DNA from 3 places in the Paenibacillus sp. R-74696 genome. Region 3 is predicted to be linked to each of the others. Evidence: predicted binding sites of a transcription regulator. Region 3 holds the regulator's gene; each other region holds the start of a gene.
The links. The regulator Rex, encoded in region 3, represses fermentation and respiration genes when NADH is low (regulators of the CRP and FNR family bind a similar motif). The targets are predictions, from matches to a motif close to TTGTGAAATATTTCACAA.

Region 1 (6,650 bases), on a different contig from region 3:
AACCTGCGCACCGGATACCTCATCTACTCCACCATTGATGGCATAGAGCAGCGCTTTTGCCAAATTCGCCCTAGCCCCAAAAAACTGCATCTGCTTGCCGATCCGCATCGCGGAGACGCAGCAGGCAATACCGTAATCATCGCCGAACTGCGGGCGCATAATGTCATCATTTTCATATTGAATCGAGCTCGTTTCAATCGACACCTTGGCGCAATATTTTTTGAAGTCTTCCGGCAGGCTCGCTGACCATAGTACAGTCAAATTCGGCTCCGGTGCCGGACCTAAATTGTATAAAGTATGAAGAATACGGAAGGAGCTGCGCGTCACCCGCGTCTGGCCATTGACCGCCATGCCGCCAATCGACTCTGTCACCCAGGTCGGATCACCGCTAAACAGCTCATTATAGTCCGGTGTCCGCAAAAACTTCACGATCCGCAGCTTCATGACAAAATGATCCATCAGCTCCTGTGCCTGCTCCTCCGTCAGCCTTCCTTCCAGCCGATCGCGCTCGATATAAATATCGAGAAAGCTGGAAACGCGCCCAAGGCTCATCGCCGCGCCGTTCTGCTCCTTAATCGCCCCAAGATAAGCAAAATACAGCCATTGGAACGCTTCCTTCGCCGTAGCTGCTGGCCGGGAGATGTTGCAGCCGTAGGCAAGGCTCATCTGCTTAAGCTCTTGCAGTGAACGGATTTGCTCGGATATTTCCTCTCGGTCGCGAATCGTGTCCTCCGTCATCGTGCCTGTTTCCAGCAGCAGCAGCTCCTGCTTTTTACCCGCGATGAGACGATCGGCCCCATACAAGGCTACCCGGCGATAATCGCCAATAATTCGGCCGCGTCCATAAGCATCTGGCAGCCCCGTAATGATTCCTGCTTTGCGCGCTGCCCGCATTTCTGAGGTGTAGGCATCAAACACGCCTTGGTTATGGGTTTTGCGAACCTCGGTAAACATTTTGACCATTTCGGCTGGCAGCTCGAAGCCGTAAGCCTCGCACGCATCAACGACCATTTTGATGCCACCGAATGGCTGAATGGAGCGCTTCAATGGCGCGTCGGTTTGCAGCCCGACAATCTGCTCCTTCTTCTGGTCAATGTAACCGGGAGCATGGGCGGTAATGCTGGAAACTGTATTTAGGTCAATATCCAGCACACCTCCGTTTGCCCGCTCCTGCTTGACGAGGTGCTGGATTTTTTGCCAAAGCTCGACCGTTGCCTCAGTGGCTCCCGCCAAAAAGGCCTCATTGCCTGTATAAGGCTGCAAATTATGATCCAGAAAATCCTTTACATCAATGCGTTCCTGCCATTTGCCTGCTGCAAAGCCCCGCCAAGCGCCCGCAGACTCTGCCACTTTAATGCGATCGGTATGATTGACAGCCATCTTTTCCGCCTCCTATATCCTATATAGCTACAGTATAAAACCAGATCCCTTTTTATAATGTGAAAATTATCACAATCTATAAAATAAATAATGATTTTCCAGCCGGATATGCTCCAGCAGCTTTGCTTCCAGCTGCCTCAGCCTGCTGTACGTATAAGCGAAAGCTTCACACGCATCATCTGGCAGCATATAATGCGCCGAAGCCAGCCTAAGATGCAGCAGCATATTGCCGATCCGCCTATGGTCGCCTTCAAGCTTCTCGACCATTTGCTTCGCCTGCCTAAATGCGCTAGCAGAATTGCGCCGCTCATATTTCAGAATAAGCGGGAAAAAGCATTCTTCCTCATCAATCAAATGCTGCTCCAGCAAAGCCTTTAAAGCATGGAAGCGCTGCTGCAGCTCAATCAGCTGGCGGTGCTGGCTGCCATGCACGCTCGTAATGAGCGCCGTCAATTCATGCAGCAACGGCAGCTCGGCTCTGAGAAACAGATGATAGCCGAACATGAGCTGCCGCACCATCCCGGCAATCGACTGCTCGCTCCAATCTGCCGCTTTCAGCTTCTCCGGCTGAATGCCAATGTCCTGCCGCTCCTTCTGCTCCAAAAGTGCATGCAGCAGGTGGTTGCCACTGCAGCACGCACACTCTCCGAAACCCTTCTTGCCTTGACCACCTTCTCTGTTAAGCGTCGCTGTATTCAATAGATAAACCTCCTTTGTTCATTTAAGATACTTGCCTCTATTATTCCAGTCCGAGCTGCCTTGCTTGCTGAGGCGTCAGTCCCATCTGTACGTTCTCGCCCTCCACCTTCAGTGGATAGGTTTGCACCAAGCCAGAATCAGGCGCCTGCACCTGCCCGCTATCCAGTGCAATCTTCCAATCATATAACGGGTCCAGTACAAAATGTCCCGATACCATGCCTTCCGCCAGCGGACCTCCCCTGCGATGGGGACTGCGATTGTCCAGCGCATACAAGGTGCCGTCGGTTGTACGAAACACAGCAATCTCCTTTTGATTCAAGCGAATAACCCGCCCCATTCGTTCGCGAAAATCCTCGAGTGTGCCGATTTTAATATAGGTCAAATCTTGATTTACCTGTGTGGTCATTTGGATGCTCCTCGCCTTCTATCCTTTAAATTTTAGTAACTGCTCAGCCTACCCTTCATTCGCTTGCCTATTTCATTTGAATCGCATCAAACAGATAGCTGCTTTCCCGCTGCTCCTCAAGCGCTGTGCTCCAAGGCTCCTTCAGCTCGGCTAGCGCGGCTAAAATATCCTGATACAGCTCGCGGCGGCGACCCATATTGTCAACAACCTCCGCTTTAATCGCCTCTATGCCAACGCGCTCCACCCACTCCGAAGTGCGCTCCAAGTAATTCGCCGTCAAACGATAATATTGGGTAAAAGCACCCACCATCTGCACAAGCTCTTCATCCGTTTTCACTTTGCACAGCAGCTCGGCGATGCGCGGCTTGATTCCGCCATTGCCGCCAACGAACATTTCCCAGCCGCCGTCATTGCCGACGATGCCAATATCCTTCGTACACGACTCGGCGCAGTTGCGCGGACAGCCATTCACGGCCATTTTGAACTTGGCGGGCATATCGATCCGCTCAAATGTTTTTTCCAGCCGAATGCCCATGCCGATCGAATCCTGTGTACCGAAGCGGCAAAATTGCTGGCCGACGCAGGTTTTTACTGTACGCAGCGCCTTCGCATAGGCATAGCCCGAGGGCATATCCAGCTCTTCCCATACGAGTGGCAAATCTTCTTTCGCAACCCCGATTAAATCAAGCCGCTGGCCTCCAGTAACTTTAACCATTTTTACATCATATTTCACGGCAACATCGGCAATTTTCTTCAGATCCTCCGGCGTTGTCACGCCGCCATACATCCGCGGCACGACCGTGTAGGTGCCATCCTTCTGAATGTTGGCGTTCATCCGTTCATTAACGAAGCGCGAATCCTTCTCGTCCTCATGCTCCTGCGGCCACAGCATGCCCAAGTAATAATTGACCGCCGGGCGACATTTCGAGCAGCCCTCCGGATTGTGCCACTCCAGTACATGCATAACCTCTTTCACAGTCGTCAGATGCTTCTCTTTAATCGCAGCTACGATTTCATCGCGGCTGAGGCTCGTGCAGCCGCAAATGCCCGTCTTCGTCTTCTGGCCGGCATATTCGTCTCCCAACACATATTGCAGCAAATGGCTAACCGTCGGCACACAGCCGCCGCACGAACGCCCAGCCCCTGTGCACGCCTTTACCTCATCGACCGAAGTAAGCGAATTGTCCTTGATCGCCTTTACGATGCTCCCCTTCGATACGCCATTGCAGCCACATACGATTTCATCATCGGCCATTTGCGCTACGCGGTCAGCAGCCGACAACGCGGTGCCAGCTGCTCCCATCAGCTCTGCATAAATAGCCTCCGTCATGGCAGCTCCTTCGCGTACCCATTGCTGAATCCGACTCGAATCGCTGACATCGCCGTAAAGCACACCGCCAACAATTGTATTTTCCTTAAGCAGCAGCTTCTTGTACTGCTGTTTCCAGTCATCCTGCTTGCGAATGACCGTCAGCTCTGGCTGATCCAGGAAGACGCCCGTCGAAAATACATCTACGCCCGAAATTTTTAGCTTCGTCGATAATTGCGTTCCCTCGTAAGCCTTCGTCTGCACGCCGCATAGCTGCTTCGCCAGCACGGCCCCCTGCTCAAACAGCGGGGCTACTAAGCCGTAGCAAATGCCGCGGTGCTCGGCGCATTCGCCAACTGCGTACACGCCTTCCGCCGACGTTTGCATGTAATCATCGACGACGATGCCCCGCTTCACTTCAAGGCCGCTCGCGCTGGCCAAAGCCGTATTAGGCCGTATGCCCGCTGCCATAACGATAAAATCCGATTCCAGCTTCGTTCCGTCGCTGAAGGTCAGCCCCTCAACGCGCTCACCGCCATAAATTTCCGCCGTCTGCTTTTCCATGAGGAAATGCAGCCCTTGCCGTTCCAGCTCCGCCTTCAGCATCGCCGAAGCGCTCGGGTCAAGCTGGCGCTCCATTAAATCCGCCATTAAATGAATGACCGTCACATTCATGCCCAAATTGAGCAAGCCCTTGGCAGCTTCCAGACCGAGCAGCCCGCCGCCTATAACAGCTGCATTGCGATATTGCTTCGCTGTCTCCAGCATGACGCTGCAATCCGCAATGTCGCGGAAGCCTACGACGCCCTGCTTCTGATGCCCGGGAACGGGCAGTATAATGGGATTCGAGCCCGTAGCAATAATTAGACGGTCATAGGCTGCGGTCAGCCCATTGTCCGCAAACACGATTTTTTGCTGCGTATCAATAGCCGTTATCGTCGTTCCCGTATGCAGCGTAATATGATGCTCCTCGTACCAAGCCCAGCTGTTCAAAATAATATCGTCTATCGTTTTACTGCCTTCCAATACATAGGAAAGCATAATCCGGTTATAGTTTGGATGCGGCTCGCTGCCGAATACCGTGATGTCATATTGCTCTGGTGACAGCTTGAGGATATGCTCCAGCGTGTTTACTCCCGCCATCCCATTGCCAATCAGCACAAGCTTTTGCCGTATTGCTCCCATTGTAAACGCCTCCCTGTAAAGCTTTCATTGTTCTTACCATCAGTATAAACAACAACGAGCCGGAGTTATGTGATATTTTTCACATATCGAACGATTAAAATAAAAATAGACCCTGCCGCCATATTTCTATAGCGAAAGGGCCAATTCTTATGTTTCTGTGCGCCGCTAGGTTGGCCGATTGGCCGCCAAATACATCCTTACAAACGGATTAACGCGCCGCGCTCATCGGCTGAGCGAAGCTCTGCTTCAATAATTTCCAGCGTGCCAACAGCGCTTTCCGGCGTACATATCGATACGGGCGTACCCGCGTTTACCGATTCAAGGAAATATTTGATTTGGCGGTAATAGCCCATGTCAGGTGAAAGATCAGCTATAAAGCCTGGCTCGTTGTTCGGATTCACTTTAACCTGTCCGTTCTCGAACAGCAGATTGCCACCTTCAAAATTGACGCGGTACGTCATCGCAAAACCGAAATCGCCTTCCAGCGTCCAGTCCGCTTGTGCATTCAGCACTTTGCCGTCCGGGTAAACGTAATTTGTAGATACCGTATCGTAGCCGCTGCCTGGAATGACATTGCGGGCGAGCGTCGACACTTGCTCCGGCTTGCCGAACAGCCAGTGGATAATATCAGTATCATGAATATGCATATCCAGCACAGCCCCGCCGCTCTTGCTGCCGTCAAGGAACCAGCCTTTAGGGGCAGCAGAGCCTCTGAAGAAATAGCCGCCCGTTACCGCGCCAAAACGGCCATCGTCCACAACAGCTTTTAAATATTCATATGCTGGCCAGAAGCGCAGGCATTGGCCGATCATCAGCGTTTTGCCTGTGCGCTCAGCCGTTTGCGCCATTTTCCAGCCATCGGCGGAATTGCCGGCTACCGGCTTCTCGCACAGCACATGCAGTCCCTTTTCCAGCAGCGAGCAGGTCAGCTCTGCGTGCAAATAAGTGGGCAGCGTAATGTCGATTATGTCGAGCTCCTCGTTTTCAAGCATTTTCTCAATGCTGTCATACAAGTTGTATGGCGAAAGATCATAAACCTCTTGGCCCGTCGCCATATTTCCAGAAGCTTTGCCATTTTTCAACTCCTCGATCATTAGATCGCAAATCGCCACCAATTGCACAGGTGCGCCCTCTTCTGTCAGACGAACGTAGTTGTCGAAATGCATGCGTCCCATAAAACCGAAGCCGATTAATCCTACTTTTAACATGGTAAATCCCCCTTATCAAATAAATGCTTGAGGCGAAATAGACTAGGCGTTTCCACGGCCCAAAATCGCATCCATCGCTTTCGAAGTATTGAAAATAATTTGCTCGGCATGATGCGTATATGGCGGAATTATTTCGGCCGTGACGTAATTGTCATAGCCAATCGCCTGCAGCGCCTCCATGACAGCAGGGTAGTTCACATCGCCTGCAAGCAGGTCAACAAAGCCGTGAAGCCCGCCCGCTTGGCGGCGGTAATCCTTGAAGTGGACCTTCTTGATGCGGTTGCCCAAAATGCGTACCCACTGCTCTGGATAACCGTTTTGCACGACGTTTCCAACATCGAAATAAGAGCCTACATAGCTTGAACCAAATGAATCGATAAACCCGCGCAGCTCAAGCGGCGACAACAGAAATTTATTCCATACATTTTCAATGCCAATCGATACGTTCGCGCTTTTTGCAAAA
Region 2 (6,650 bases), on a different contig from region 3:
AGAAAGAAAAAGCCTGTAAATAATACGGCAATTAACAAAAACCACAAATCACTAAGCGACATCGTCAGACCCCTTCCTTGAATTGATATGGATCCTGCAGGGCGATTTCTGGCTCATGGGCTGCATACGGCCCTTTGCGAGCTTCGCGAACAAACAGAAAAGCCAGAACACCCAATAAAATGACATAGAGTACGGTAAACAAAATGAAGGAAAACAGCACTTCCCCTGCGCTCGTCGTCGTAGAGACGGAATCCTTCGTTTGCAGAAGTCCAAATACCGTCCACGGCTGACGGCCTACCTCTGTCATAATCCAGCCGGAGGTATTCGCCATAAACGGCAGAGCGATTGCAAACATCATCACGCGCATAAACAGCTTATTTGACTGTTCAAGCTTTTTGCGCACCGCAAGATAAGCTCCATACAGTCCTAATAAAATCATGGCACTGCCGCAAGCAATCATAATGCGAAAGCTCCAGAAGGTTGTGCGTACAGGCGGGATATAATTTCCGGGTCCATACTCAGCCTCATACCGAGCTTGAAGCTCTTTCATTCCAATAACCGAGCCTGAGAACTGGCTGTAAGAGAGATAGCTGAGAAGGTAAGGCACTTTCAGCTCAAATGAATTCTCCTGCTTATCCGGATCAATGCCTGCAATAACGGTCCAAGGTGCGGGGTCACTGCTCGTTTCCCATAAGCCTTCGCTTGCAGCCATCTTCATAGGCTGTGTCTCCACCAAAAATTGAGCCTGACCATGGCCGAATAATGCAATGGCTATGGACGATACAAAGGCGACGATGATGCTTAAAGTAAAGGAGGGCTTAAAAAACTCCATATCCTTTTTACGAAGCAGCTTCCATGCGCTGATTCCTGCAATCAGAAATGCGCCTGTTGCAAAGGCTGCAAACAGCGTGTGCGGAAACTCCCAAAGCACCTGTTCGTTCGTTACAAGCGCCCAGAAATCGACCATTTCTGCCCGACCATTATTCAAAGCAAATCCGACGGGCCGCTGCATGAATGAATTCGCCGTCAAAATCCAGAATGCCGATAACATCGTTCCAATGGATACCAGCCACATGCAGGCAAGATGGACGCCCTTGGATAAGCGATCCCAGCCAAATACCCATAGTCCAATAAAGGTAGATTCCAGAAAAAAAGCTAGAAGCGCTTCAATGGCTAGAGGAGTCCCGAACACATCTCCAACAAAGCGTGAAAAGTCAGACCAGTTCATCCCGAATTGAAATTCCTGCAAAATACCAGTAACGACGCCAACAGCAAAGTTGATCAACAGAAAATGCGCCCAAAATTTCGTCATCTTCTTGTACAATTCTTTTTTTGTAATGACATACATCGTTTCCATGATAGCCACAAGCAAAGACAAACCTATGGATATGGGGACAAAGACAAAATGAAGGATCGTTGTCGTTGCAAACTGAAGGCGTGCTAATTCTACTACGTCCATCTAGGTGGTTACCTCTTTTCTGCATGTTATGTACTGAAAAAAGTATGTGATTTTCTTCACTCACTTTTCAGATAATCATCATTATAGATCATCATCGATGTTTTTGTATGGCCCCATTGAGCGGGTACGTGTGACAATGCTGTCACGAAAAAGCGGCTACTTTGTGAAAAAAGGCACAATATTGACTATCGTGTGACATTTGTTCTTTATGATTGTGAAAATAGCTCCTACGAGTCATTAAGTTGCATCATGCTTTGCTTATATAATGAATGAGTACGAAGAAGGGAGAACGAGACATGCTGTATTGGTTTATTTTAGGAGGATTATTTTTAGGTGGCGGCGCTTACGTTATGCTCAACGGAGCGAAGCTTGTACAGGAGGACAATGAACTGCAAGATAGCATCGTTCCTCATCCAGTCGTAAGTGATAAGGATAATCAGGTATGATAACAAAAAAGCGTAGCCCCCTTCTTATCGCAGTCATTATTTTCGTGGCGGCCTTGATCGCTTATCTTGTGTATACGTTTCAAGGAGGAAGCAGCAAGCTTCCTGTATTGAGAGAAGCTCCGGCCTTCACCCTTCAGGAGCTGGACGGCACAGCCTATAATCTGAGCGACAGTTTGGGAAAAGTAATGCTGATCGAATTTATGTTCACAAGCTGTCCTGATATTTGCCCTGCAACGACATATAATATGGTGCTGCTGCAGGATGAATTGAAGAAACAGGGCCGTTTTGGTGAAAATGTACAATTCGCAGCCATAACCTTTGACCCTAATTCGGATACACCGGAGGTTTTTGCAGCTTATGCCGAGCGTATGGGTATTGATCGGTCAGGCTGGAAGCTGCTGCGTGGAGACGAGGCCTATACGATTGAGAAAGCAAGAGAATATGGGATTGCGATTCAAAAGCTGGAAGATGATCAGTTTGTACATACGGTAACCTCCCTCATGCTGCTGGATGCCAATCATCAAATTCGCAAGGTCTATCGCATGGGTGAAGAAATGGATAACTCTGCTATTTTGAAAGACATTAATGCTCTCCTTAAAGAAAAATAATCCGTTAAAATGACATTGAAAAATGTAATTGTGCCCCTCCCAACCAGCTATTCCGACTTAGGATGGCTGGTTTTTATTATCTTCTTCTGCTTCGCGTATTGTTCATTAGTTCGTTACATTTTATCGATTTTTAGCTATATCGAGGCATATTACTTCATGTTCGTAAAGAGCATAATGATGCAAGATAGTCAGCTAATATAACCTTGCTGATTCAACTCATTGCTTAATGGAGGGTCGCTACCTTGAAACAAAAGAAAAGTGTTATTCTCATTATTAGTCAGGAAAAACATACCCAAGCTCAATTGAATTCCTTTTTTTTAAAAGAGGGCTATCCTACAGACACCACGTCTCATGTGAAAAATGCTTGGCTTAAACCAGATCGCAATCATTATGGTTTAATCATTATTGACCATGCGGAAACCGGCTTGAGTAATATTCAATCGTGCATCGCCATCAGGAAAAGACTACAAACCCCCATTATGTTAATTACAGAGAATGGCAAGGAAGACCAGCGATTAGCTGGCTTTGAAGCAGGAGCCGATGATTGTTTAGAAAAGCCATTTTCCTATAAAGAAATGATTTGGCGAACCAAAGCTATTCTTAGAAGAAGCACTGCTCAAGCCCTGAAAGCAACGAGCAGAACGGATTATCCAACTATACAGTTAAGTAGACTCACCATTAATCCATCTGCTCACCGTATTCTAGTAGATGGCACGGAAATCCACCTGTCTCTAAAAGAATTCGATCTACTCTATTATCTTGCGCTTCATGCAGATATCGTTCACACGCGTGCTCATCTTCTTGGTATCGTATGGAGACAGTCTGAAGTAAACGATTACCGAACAGTAGACACACATATCAAACGTCTTCGCGAAAAGCTAACCCCCCTTTCACCGGATATAGGAGCCATGATCAAAACGGTGCGAGGGGTAGGCTACATATTTAGCAAGGCAGGCCTAGTATGATGAAGGTTGAATTAGGAACAGAACAAAAAAGGCAGCGCTGCATCATTACAGCGCTGCCTTTTTTATCTAGGCTTTTGCTCCGACAACCATTTGGAAACACTTTGAATATCCTCTGCCGAAATGTTTTTTTCAAACTTGGGCATTCCATTTTTGCCGTTTGTAACAATGTCAACGATTTCCTCTTCCGTTAATCGACTTCCAATGCTCTGGAGACTGGGCCCTCTTCTACCTTGAAGATCAGTACCATGGCAGGACATGCATTTCTTCTTGTATATGATTTCTGGATCGCCATTTTGGACACTTATTTCTTCTGTACGGTTATGATTCGTTGTAGCGTCAGCACCTGAACTTCCACATGCCGATAATACCAACACACCTAGAAGGACGCCTATTACAGAACCGTTCTTAAGCTTACTATTCATATAACTCCCTCCTGATGATCGTCTACAATAAGAACGCGTACTTGTTGATTGGTCATTTAAGCTACATCTGCCTCCCGCTGTATCACTTCAAGTACGGTTCTTTCCGATTCTCGTCTCAATTGGAGTTCCCAACCCAACTCTACTGTCCGTTTCTCTAAAAATTTCAAGCCATAACTGCCTTCCTTGAGCAACGGATCATCGGTAAAGCCTAATCCATTGTCTGAAATCCGGCATGTCCAGCCGCATTCTGTTGATTCTAAGCGAATCCGAATATGATTGACTTCCTTCGCATGCTTTCGAATATTAAGCAATCCTTCTCTAAGAAATGCGTATAATGCTATTTTTTCCTTATCCGTTAAATTAATTTCTGATATTGGCCAACTATATTCGGTATTTATATCTGAATCGAAATGCAGCTCATTAATTAAGTTGCTAATGGAATCATTCCAAGGTCCAACGGCTACCTCAGGCGGATATTTTAAATTTGAAATGGACTGACGAACGTATTCATTGACCTCCCGTACCGTATTTTTAATAGACAGCAGCTTCTCGTCTTGTTCCATAATTGGTTTAAGCTGCTCGAGCTGAACAGAAACCAAAAATAAGGACTGGGCAACGCCATCATGAAGTTCTTTAGCCAGCTTTTCACGCTCCTGAAGTGCCATTTGTATCAGCCTTGCTTGCTGCAGTTCCTCTTGAATCGCTTCTAAAATTGTAAAAAGCCGCGTGATCAGCAGCAGCGTGACTACAAATACAATCAACGGTGAAATCCAATTCCCCGCATCCATCGATATATAGGGTAATAAATATTCATGCCGAACATACTCCCATACCCAAATGGTTAGCGTTGGTATGATTAAAATTAACCATTTAATTTGTTTATACAGTGTGAATATCCCCCTTTGAGATTGACAATAGAACTTTTAAGCATATGTCTATTGTCGCTTATTTCTACTTCTTAACACATGACTCATAAGAGCTAATTGTTTAACAAAATTCTCAGCTTTGTAACCATGTCATTGGCATATAGCTATATGGAGTCATTCTAACTTGTAGCGTCATTGTACATAATGTAAAAAAGAAAGAGGTGAACGAAGATAAGTGCTTGCTCTTGAGCTTCAACAGGTAACCGCGGGTTATGGCATGAACCCCATCATCAATCAACTGGATTTCAAAGCTGCGAGAGGAGAGCTTGTAGCGATAAGCGGTTCTAACGGTGCAGGAAAATCAACTTTGTTCAGAGCCATTCTTGGACTGCTCCCGATTTCAGCAGGAAGTATAACCATCCATTCACACAAAATGGAGAATAAGAAGGATTTTCACTTAGCTCGAAGGAACATCGGGTTTGTGCCTCAAGGCGTTCAAGGAGGTAATTTACCTATAACGGTTTTTGAATCCGTTATGCTAGGAAACTGGGGAGCTTCATTTTCTTATTGGAGACGCCCAACTTCTGCTGATAAAGATCAAGCTGCCAAGTGGCTAGAGCATGTCGGATTAACGCACTTGGCCAACAAAGATTGTAGGCAGTTGTCAGGCGGGCAGAGGCAAAGAATGAATATCGCGCGGGCATTAATCAGGGAACCGGATATTTTGTTGCTGGATGAACCAATTACACATTTGGATAAAAGCTCCCAGGAGCTTCTTTATTCACTAATTGCAGCGTGCAGACAGCAATCGCCCCATCTATTAATCCTGATGAATACTCATCAGCTGGAAGAAACCGCTCCAATAGCAGACCGCATCTACCTAATGGAAAAAGGACAATTAGCCGAGGTTGGTGAAGCGCCATGAGCGTCCTCGATTATTTACAAATCCCTTTGTTCCAACGAGCGTTCTTTGCCTGTATTATCGCAGGCGGCTGCTTGTCCCTCATCGGTATTGTCGTCATACAGTTCCAGCTTACAGTCGTCAGATTTGCGCTTATGCACCTTTCGCTTCTAGGTGGAGCTTTAGGCTTACTTATAGGAACCAAACCCATGTGGGGTGCTATGGTTGCCATCGTAATCGGGTCGCTTCTTTTCGGGCCTCTATCCACAAAAATCAATTTGGAACCCGCTATTACAGGCGCTTTTCTGATGACGGGCTCGCTTGCTGCAGCCTTAATGCTCTTCCATGTTGGCGGAGTGCCTGCTATGGAGGTATTTGGACTGTTTGCCGGCAGTATTCTTACGCTTACTCCCTTAGATTTTTGGCTATTGTGTATCGTCAGTGTAGTTATTGTGTCTTTATTTTTATTTTGTTATAGAGAGATACAGCTAGTTCTGCATGATGCCGAGCAAGCCCAGTGGCTTGGTATCCCAGTAACAACGATCCGCAACTCGCTTCTTTTTCTGACAGGTATTGCAATCGGAATTTCCATGAAGCTGGTTGGTGCCTTGTTGATTGACGCCCTGCTGCTTCTGCCTGCAATGGCGGCATCAAGGCTCGCCAAAACCTATAAACAGCTTCTGTTATTATCTGTTCTGTTTGGCATGCTGTGTGCCATTGGTGGCTTTCTATATTCCTTAATTCTGAACTTGCCTACTGGCGCAACGATTACTATGTGTGGCGTGCTGCTTCTCGGCATTTGCTATATGTTAAAAAGAAAATAATTCTTGTTGGAGGTGCGAACAAATGAAACAATTGAATTGGAAATCAAAGGTAGCCACTCCCTTGCTGACTCTGCTAACGAGTGCCGTAATTTTCTCAGGCTGTTCCACAACAACAGCAAACGAGACGAACACAGGCGGTGGACATAATCATGGTGGAGG
Region 3 (6,650 bases):
GTCAGGGAGCCGGATGGCCTGGCGCTCAGCTCGCGCAATGTGTATTTGAATGCGGAGCAGCGGGCGCAGGCTGTCGCCCTTTCTTCGGCGCTTACAAAAGCGCGGGAATGGATAAAGGATGCCTCGCTAACGCCAGCAGCGCTCGAGAACAAAGTGCGTGCTGCGATCAGTGAAGCACCGCTTGCAAATATCGATTATGTCGAAGTGCTGGAATATCCAGCGCTTGCTACTCCTGCTGCTGAGATACCGTTTCACCGGGGCCAGCAGCGTTATATTTTGGCTTTAGCCGTAAAATTTGGGTCGACCCGCTTAATTGATAATGAGCTGTTTGAACCTTTGGAGGTGAATGGCAATGTTTAGAACGATGATGAAATCAAAGCTGCACCGCGCGACGGTAACGGAGGCCAACCTCAATTACGTCGGCAGCATTACCATTGATGAGGATTTAATGGATGCGGCGGATCTTTGGGCCAATGAAAAAGTGCAGATCGTCAACAATAATAATGGTGCACGCCTTGAAACGTACGTTATAAAAGGGGAACGAGGCTCTGGCGTTATTTGCCTGAATGGCGCAGCCGCCCGCCTCGTGCAGCCAGGAGATACGGTCATTATCATTTCTTATGCATCGATGACGGAGGAAGAGGCTAGAAATTACAAGCAGCGAGTCGTTATTTTGGATGAGGCGAACCGACCGGTTTCGCAATTGACAGAAGAAATACATGCGACGATTTTGTAAGCAGGCTGTTGTCAGTTCCTCCGTTATGTAAAGGCTGGTTCCAAGTATGAAAAGCACCCGCTTAACAAAGAATGAGGTTATCACTCCTCAATTCTTTGGTGAAGGCGGGATGCATGATGTTCCAGCATATGTTTGCGACGATGAACGAAATGCTCGACAACATTATTGATTCCTACCCTCTGGCGGCGGAGGAGCAGAAGCAATATTATGATGAGCAGCTTTACGCTTTAAAGCAGATCAGCGATTCTTTAATTGAGCAATGGATTGATTTTGAAGAAAAATTTGCCGGTTTTACAGAGGATGAAGCTGAGCAATCCAATGCTTCACTGCTTACAGCGGCAGCAGAGTATGAAGGTCAAGCATTAGCGGCGGTGCCGCAAGTGTCGTCACCACAGCAAGCGGATAAACCAAACGTTTCGCAGCAGCCTATTTCTGGCATGACTGTGGAGCAAGCGGAGCTCATATCCAAAGGACAGGGCTATTATCAATTATTTATGTTTTCCCATGCTGCAAAGCAGTTCCAGCTTGCTGTAAACCACTTGCCGGAATGCAATTTGGCAAGGCTGTTTTTGGCTATGACGAATATGCACCTGCAAAATTGGAGTGAGGCGCAGCGTCATTTTCAACTGCTAATTGGACTTACGGACTATCCGAAATGGCTCGCTTTAAGCTATAATGCCCTTGGGTGCATTCAAGCGGTTCATTTAAACTTGGAGCAGGCAGAGCAATTTTTCCTTAAAGCCTATGAGCTGGACCCAAGCTTTAAGGACCCGCTGAATAATTTGCAGAGCTGCCGGGAACGTCCGCAGCAGTTGTCATTATTGTTCGGCAGCACGGAGCTATGCTGCTTGTGAGAGGATCGGATTTATTTTATGAAATATGCAGTGCTTGATTTGGAAACGACCGGACACAGCGCCTCCGATGATATTTTACAGGTGGGGCTGGTCCTCCTTGATGATGATCTTGAAGTTGTTCATACGTATAATTCGTTTGTAAAGCCAACGATTGCCATACCGCCGTTTATTACGCAGCTTACCGGCATTGACGAGGCGATGGTGGCGGATGCGCCGGAGCTGTCTGATGTGCTGATGGACATGATTCCGCTGCTTGATGATGCGGTGCTCGTGGCGCATAATGTCAATTTTGACGCTGGTTTTCTGAACCAGGCGCTCGATCGCAGCGGGTACCATACGTTTGCAGGGCGCAGGCTCGATACGATTGAGCTGCTGCGCATTCTTTTTCCATCGATAACTTCTTACCAGCTTGGTGCTGTTTCTGAGCAGTTCGGCATTACGCATGAGCATCATCATCGCGCTGATAGCGATGCAATGGCGACCGCCGTTATATTCGCCAAATCGGTACAAAAGCTTCGGAGCCTGCCGCTGCTGACTTTGCAGCGGTTATCTTCGCTTGTGGACAATGGCAGCGATTTAAGCTGGTTTATTACGGTTACGCTTAAACAGGTAGAACAAAACATCGTAATGGGCGTCCCCGATTATGATTTTTTCAACCAGTTTGCATTGAAAGCTAGAGAATGGACAGAGGAAAAGCCCGCGCGCAGCGAAGAGGGAGCCTCGCCTTTGCAGGAGATGTCATTCGAGCAATATTTGGATGAAATCAAGCAGCGCTTTATTGAGCAATTTCCTAATTATGAAGAACGCGAAGCGCAGACGACGATGTTCCGTGAAGTGTTTGACTCGCTGGACAGCAAACGCCATTTGCTTATTGAAGCAGGAACGGGTACAGGAAAGTCTCTCGGCTATTTAATACCCGCGCTCTATTATGGTATCCGCCAGGATGAGAAGATAGTCGTCAGCACGCATACCATTAATTTGCAAGAGCAGTTGAGGCATCGCGATGTACCGCTGCTTAAGCAGATTTTGCCGATAGAGTTTCGGGCTTCAATCTTCAAGGGCAGAGGCAATTATTTGTGCCTGCGCAAGTTTGAAAGTAAAATAAATACAAGGGATATGATGTCTCCTGTTGACGATGCGATTACAGCCTCGCAAATGGTCGTGTGGCTGGGCGAGACGGAAACGGGCGATCAAGAGGAGCTGAATTTCAGCAACAAGGGGACCGACTTCTGGTCTACCGTTGCCAGCGATGCAGATTCCTGTCTGAACCGGGCGTGTCCTTGGTTTAAACGCTGTTATTATCATCGTGCCAAGCATGAAGCCAATATAGCTGATGTGTGCATTACGAATCACTCCATGCTGTTCACAGACATACAGGCCGATCATCGGCTGCTGCCGACCTACAGCCATTTGATTGTCGATGAGGCGCATCATGTGGAGGAAGTAGCAAGCAAGCATCTGGGCATGCAGCTCGGCTACTATACGATAACCAATGCGTTTACGCGTATGTTTAAGGACGCTCGTTCCGGCCTGCTGCCATCTCTGCGCATTCATCTCCAGCAGGAAAGCGATGAGCGGGTGCAAGGCTGGCTGGAAACGATTGATACCGTTATTCCCGCCTTTACGGAAGTGAAGGAGCATTGGGAAAGGCTGTTTGAGATGCTGTACAGCTTTGTTCAAGCTTCTCCTGATGCGACGGGTGAAAACAATCAATCTGTGTACCGTTTGCGAGGCGACAGCCTCCCGGAAGGCTGGTCCGAAGTGCTCGCCGAAGAGACCAATATTCATACGGAGCTCATTCGCGTGCTGAAGACGGCTGAGAAAATGTCCGAGGAGATTAAAGATCGCATTGATGAGCTGGCGGTACAGGCGCTTGTAACGGACTTGAATGGCGCTTTACGCGATTTGACGAGAGTCAAGGATGATCTGCGCAGCTTTATGAAGGTCGATCAGACGACGGACGTGTTCTGGCTGGAAGCCAATATGACCTACAAGCATCGATCGCTGCATCTTTATGCGGTGCCAATTGATGTGAGCAGCCAGCTTCAGCAGTATTTATTTGATGTGAAGGACAGCATTATTTTAACGTCCGCCACTCTATCGGTGCAAAAATCATTCCAGTTCGCTGAAGAGCAGCTTGGACTTGGCGGCTTTGAAGAAGCGGGAAGGCTGCGTACCGTGCAGCTGGCATCGCCATTTAATTACCGTGAACAAGCGCTCGTTATTATTCCGCGCAATTTCCCTGTTCTTAAAGGCTCAGCGGGAGAGCCCGCATTTATTTCAATGCTCGTCTCTTCCTTGGCAGATGCGGTGCAGCAGACAAATGGCAGAATGCTAGTGCTGTTTACCTCTTACCGAATGCTAAAGCAGGTATACGATCCGCTTAAGGCGGCGCTTGCGGCCACCAGCATTCAAGTGCTGGGCCAAGGCATCGACAGCGGCAATCGTACGAAGCTGACGCGGCGGTTTTTACAGCAGCCGGAGTCTGTGCTGCTTGGCACAAGCAGCTTTTGGGAGGGCGTTGACATTCCTGGCGAAGCCTTAACTTGCCTTGCTATCGTCAGACTGCCATTCCAACCGCCGAATCATCCGCTGCTGGAGGCGAAGTCGGAATTGCTGCAGCGCCAAAAGCAAAATCCTTTTATGAAGCTGTCGATCCCGCAAGCGGTTATTCGCTTCAAGCAAGGCTTTGGCAGGCTCGTGCGAACGGCGAAGGATAAAGGGATTGTCATTATTTATGATACACGGGTTATTGAAACGTATTATGGCAAGCATTTTCTCTATTCTTTGCCTGGACCGAAAATTGAGCATATGCATATCGAACAAATTGTACCGAGAATGAGAGAATGGCTTGGTGCCGAGAAGGAGGAGGAGAACGGGTGAAGCAGACGAAAATATCGGAGGCCGTCGTAAGACGCCTCCCCATTTACCTGCAAGTGCTGAACGAGCTGAACAACCGGGAGGTGCAGACCGTTTCGTCCCAGGAGCTTGGCGTCAAGCTGGATTTAAATCCGGCGCAAATCCGCAAGGACTTGGCGTATTTCGGTGATTTTGGCCGCAAGGGTATCGGCTATGATGTGACGTATTTAATTGAAAAAATTCGCCAAATACTCAAGCTTGATCAGACGATTAATGTGGCGCTTGTCGGTGCGGGTAATTTGGGTCATGCTCTATGCAATTATAATAAATATTCTAAAGACAATATGAAAATTATTGCGGTGTTTGATGTGCATCCATCTAAAATCGGCTCGCAAATTAATAATTTGACCGTAATGCCGATGGATATGCTGAAACATACGGTTGAGGAGAATAATATTCGAATTGGGATTATTACCGTTCCCGGATTTGAAGCGCAAAACGTTGCTAATCAATTTATAGATGCGGGCATTGAAGGCTTGCTCAATTTTGCCCCAGCGATATTGAAGGTACCAGAAGAAATTCGCATTCATCATGCTGACTTTACGAAAGAGCTGCTAAGTCTGGCGTATTACTTGGAGAGGGAAAGGGATGACGAAAATGAGCCAAATTTGGATTGAAAATGGACGTTTTGTAACGATGGAGGATGGCGAGCATGTGCTTCAAGGGCATATGGTTGTGACCGATGATCGCATTACATATATCGGAGCAGAAGCTCCAACTGGGCTGCAAGCCGATGTGCAGAAGCTGGACGGCAGTAAGCTTGCTTTTATGCCGGGCCTAGTAAACACGCATGGGCATGCAGCTATGACCTTGCTGCGCGGCTACTCCGATGATCAAAACCTGCAAGTCTGGCTGGAGCAAAAAATGTGGCCGATGGAGGGCAAATACATCGACCTTGATACACGTGCGGGCAGCGCGCTTGCCGTGGTAGAAATGCTGAAATCCGGTACAACGGCTTTCGTGGATATGTATGACCGCATGGATCAGCTGGCCGAAGTCGTGGAACAGTCCGGCATTCGCGGCTGTCTGACGCGCGGCGTCATTGGCCTCTGCCCAGAGGATGTGCAGCAAGCGAAACTGGAGGAAGCGATAGCTTTCGCACGCGATTGGAACGGCAAGGCAAATGGCCGTATTACGACGATGATTTCGCCGCATGCGCCTTATACATGCCCGCCCGATTATATTGAGAAATTCGTGCAGGCTGCTCATGATTATGATTTGCCGCTGCACACGCATATGTCAGAATCAATTGCCGAAGTAGAGCAGAACGTTCGCGATTATGGCGTTCGTCCCGTTCAGCATCTCGACAATTTAGGCTTCTTCTCTCGTCCGGCACTTGTTGCTCATGCGGTGCATTTGAATGACGAGGAAATTGCGCTGCTTGCTGACCGCAAAGTAGCTGTATCGCATAACCCGGTCAGCAACCTCAAGCTGGCAAGCGGCATTGCCCGCGTTCCTGATTTGCTTCGCGCTGGTGTAACGGTATCACTAGGCACGGACAGCGCGGCGAGCAACAACAATCTCGATCTGTTCAAGGAAATCAATCTTGCGGCTTTGCTGCATAAAGGTGTTTCTGGCGATCCTACGGTTGTTCCAGCCATTGAAGCTTTGCGAATGGGCACGGTATACGGCGCTCGCTCTATTTGGCAGGAAGATTCCATTGGCCGCCTGCGCGTTGGCATGAAGGCGGATTTCATCGCCATCGATATTGAACAGCCGCATTTTTACCCACAGACGGATATTGTGTCCCATCTGGTGTACGCGGGCTCGGGCCGCGACGTCAAGCATGTATGGGTAGACGGGCGTCAGGTTGTACGGGATGGCGAATGCACATTGCTCGATGAGGAGAAAATTCGTCACGATGCTCAGGCAAGCTTCGAGAGGTTGTTGAAGGCATAATGCGGGCGAGAACGAGAAAGCCGTTTTGGACGGTAAAACGGGCTGTCTTTATTTCAATTGTTTTTGTTATCGCCTTGTTGACCGTTACGATTGTTTATTACCGCGCTGTGCATAAGGAATTATGGGCAGAGGAAGCTCCAATTAAGGCGTATGCTGTAGAAGCCGCACAGTTGACGGAAGTTACGGGCATGACGAAGCAGGTGTGGGATGGCATTTCCTGGGTCGTAAAAGGGAAGACCGCG

Region 1: nirB (nitrite reductase large subunit NirB) is a predicted target of Rex. The motif match lies at 5,047-5,064, and genes of this name have one in related genera.
Region 2: ACSR9A_RS03625 (cytochrome ubiquinol oxidase subunit I) is a predicted target of Rex. The motif match lies at 1,621-1,638, and genes of this name have one in related genera.

The regions. Positions count from the first base shown of each region.
Region 1 is NZ_JBPULM010000045.1:881,175-887,824, forward strand. It holds gene pflB (formate C-acetyltransferase) at 1-1,380, opposite strand, end outside; gene ACSR9A_RS24135 (hemerythrin domain-containing protein) at 1,450-2,079, opposite strand; gene nirD (nitrite reductase small subunit NirD) at 2,120-2,485, opposite strand; gene nirB (nitrite reductase large subunit NirB) at 2,553-4,979, opposite strand; gene ACSR9A_RS24150 (Gfo/Idh/MocA family protein) at 5,177-6,187, opposite strand; gene ACSR9A_RS24155 (sugar phosphate isomerase/epimerase family protein) at 6,230-6,650, opposite strand, start outside.
Region 2 is NZ_JBPULM010000017.1:245,996-252,645, reverse strand. It holds gene cydB (cytochrome d ubiquinol oxidase subunit II) at 1-62, opposite strand, end outside; gene ACSR9A_RS03625 (cytochrome ubiquinol oxidase subunit I) at 65-1,459, opposite strand; gene ACSR9A_RS03620 (hypothetical protein) at 1,756-1,905, shown strand; gene ACSR9A_RS03615 (SCO family protein) at 1,902-2,513, shown strand; gene ACSR9A_RS03610 (response regulator transcription factor) at 2,756-3,478, shown strand; gene ACSR9A_RS03605 (c-type cytochrome) at 3,541-3,900, opposite strand; gene ACSR9A_RS03600 (sensor histidine kinase) at 3,957-4,661, opposite strand; gene ACSR9A_RS03595 (metal ABC transporter ATP-binding protein) at 5,002-5,691, shown strand; gene ACSR9A_RS03590 (metal ABC transporter permease) at 5,688-6,491, shown strand; gene ACSR9A_RS03585 (metal ABC transporter substrate-binding protein) at 6,514-6,650, shown strand, end outside.
Region 3 is NZ_JBPULM010000030.1:111,961-118,610, reverse strand. It holds gene panC (pantoate--beta-alanine ligase) at 1-360, shown strand, start outside; gene panD (aspartate 1-decarboxylase) at 353-736, shown strand; gene ACSR9A_RS12240 (tetratricopeptide repeat protein) at 850-1,590, shown strand; gene dinG (ATP-dependent DNA helicase DinG) at 1,609-4,473, shown strand; gene ACSR9A_RS12230 (redox-sensing transcriptional repressor Rex) at 4,470-5,126, shown strand; gene ACSR9A_RS12225 (amidohydrolase) at 5,107-6,408, shown strand; gene ACSR9A_RS12220 (hypothetical protein) at 6,408-6,650, shown strand, end outside.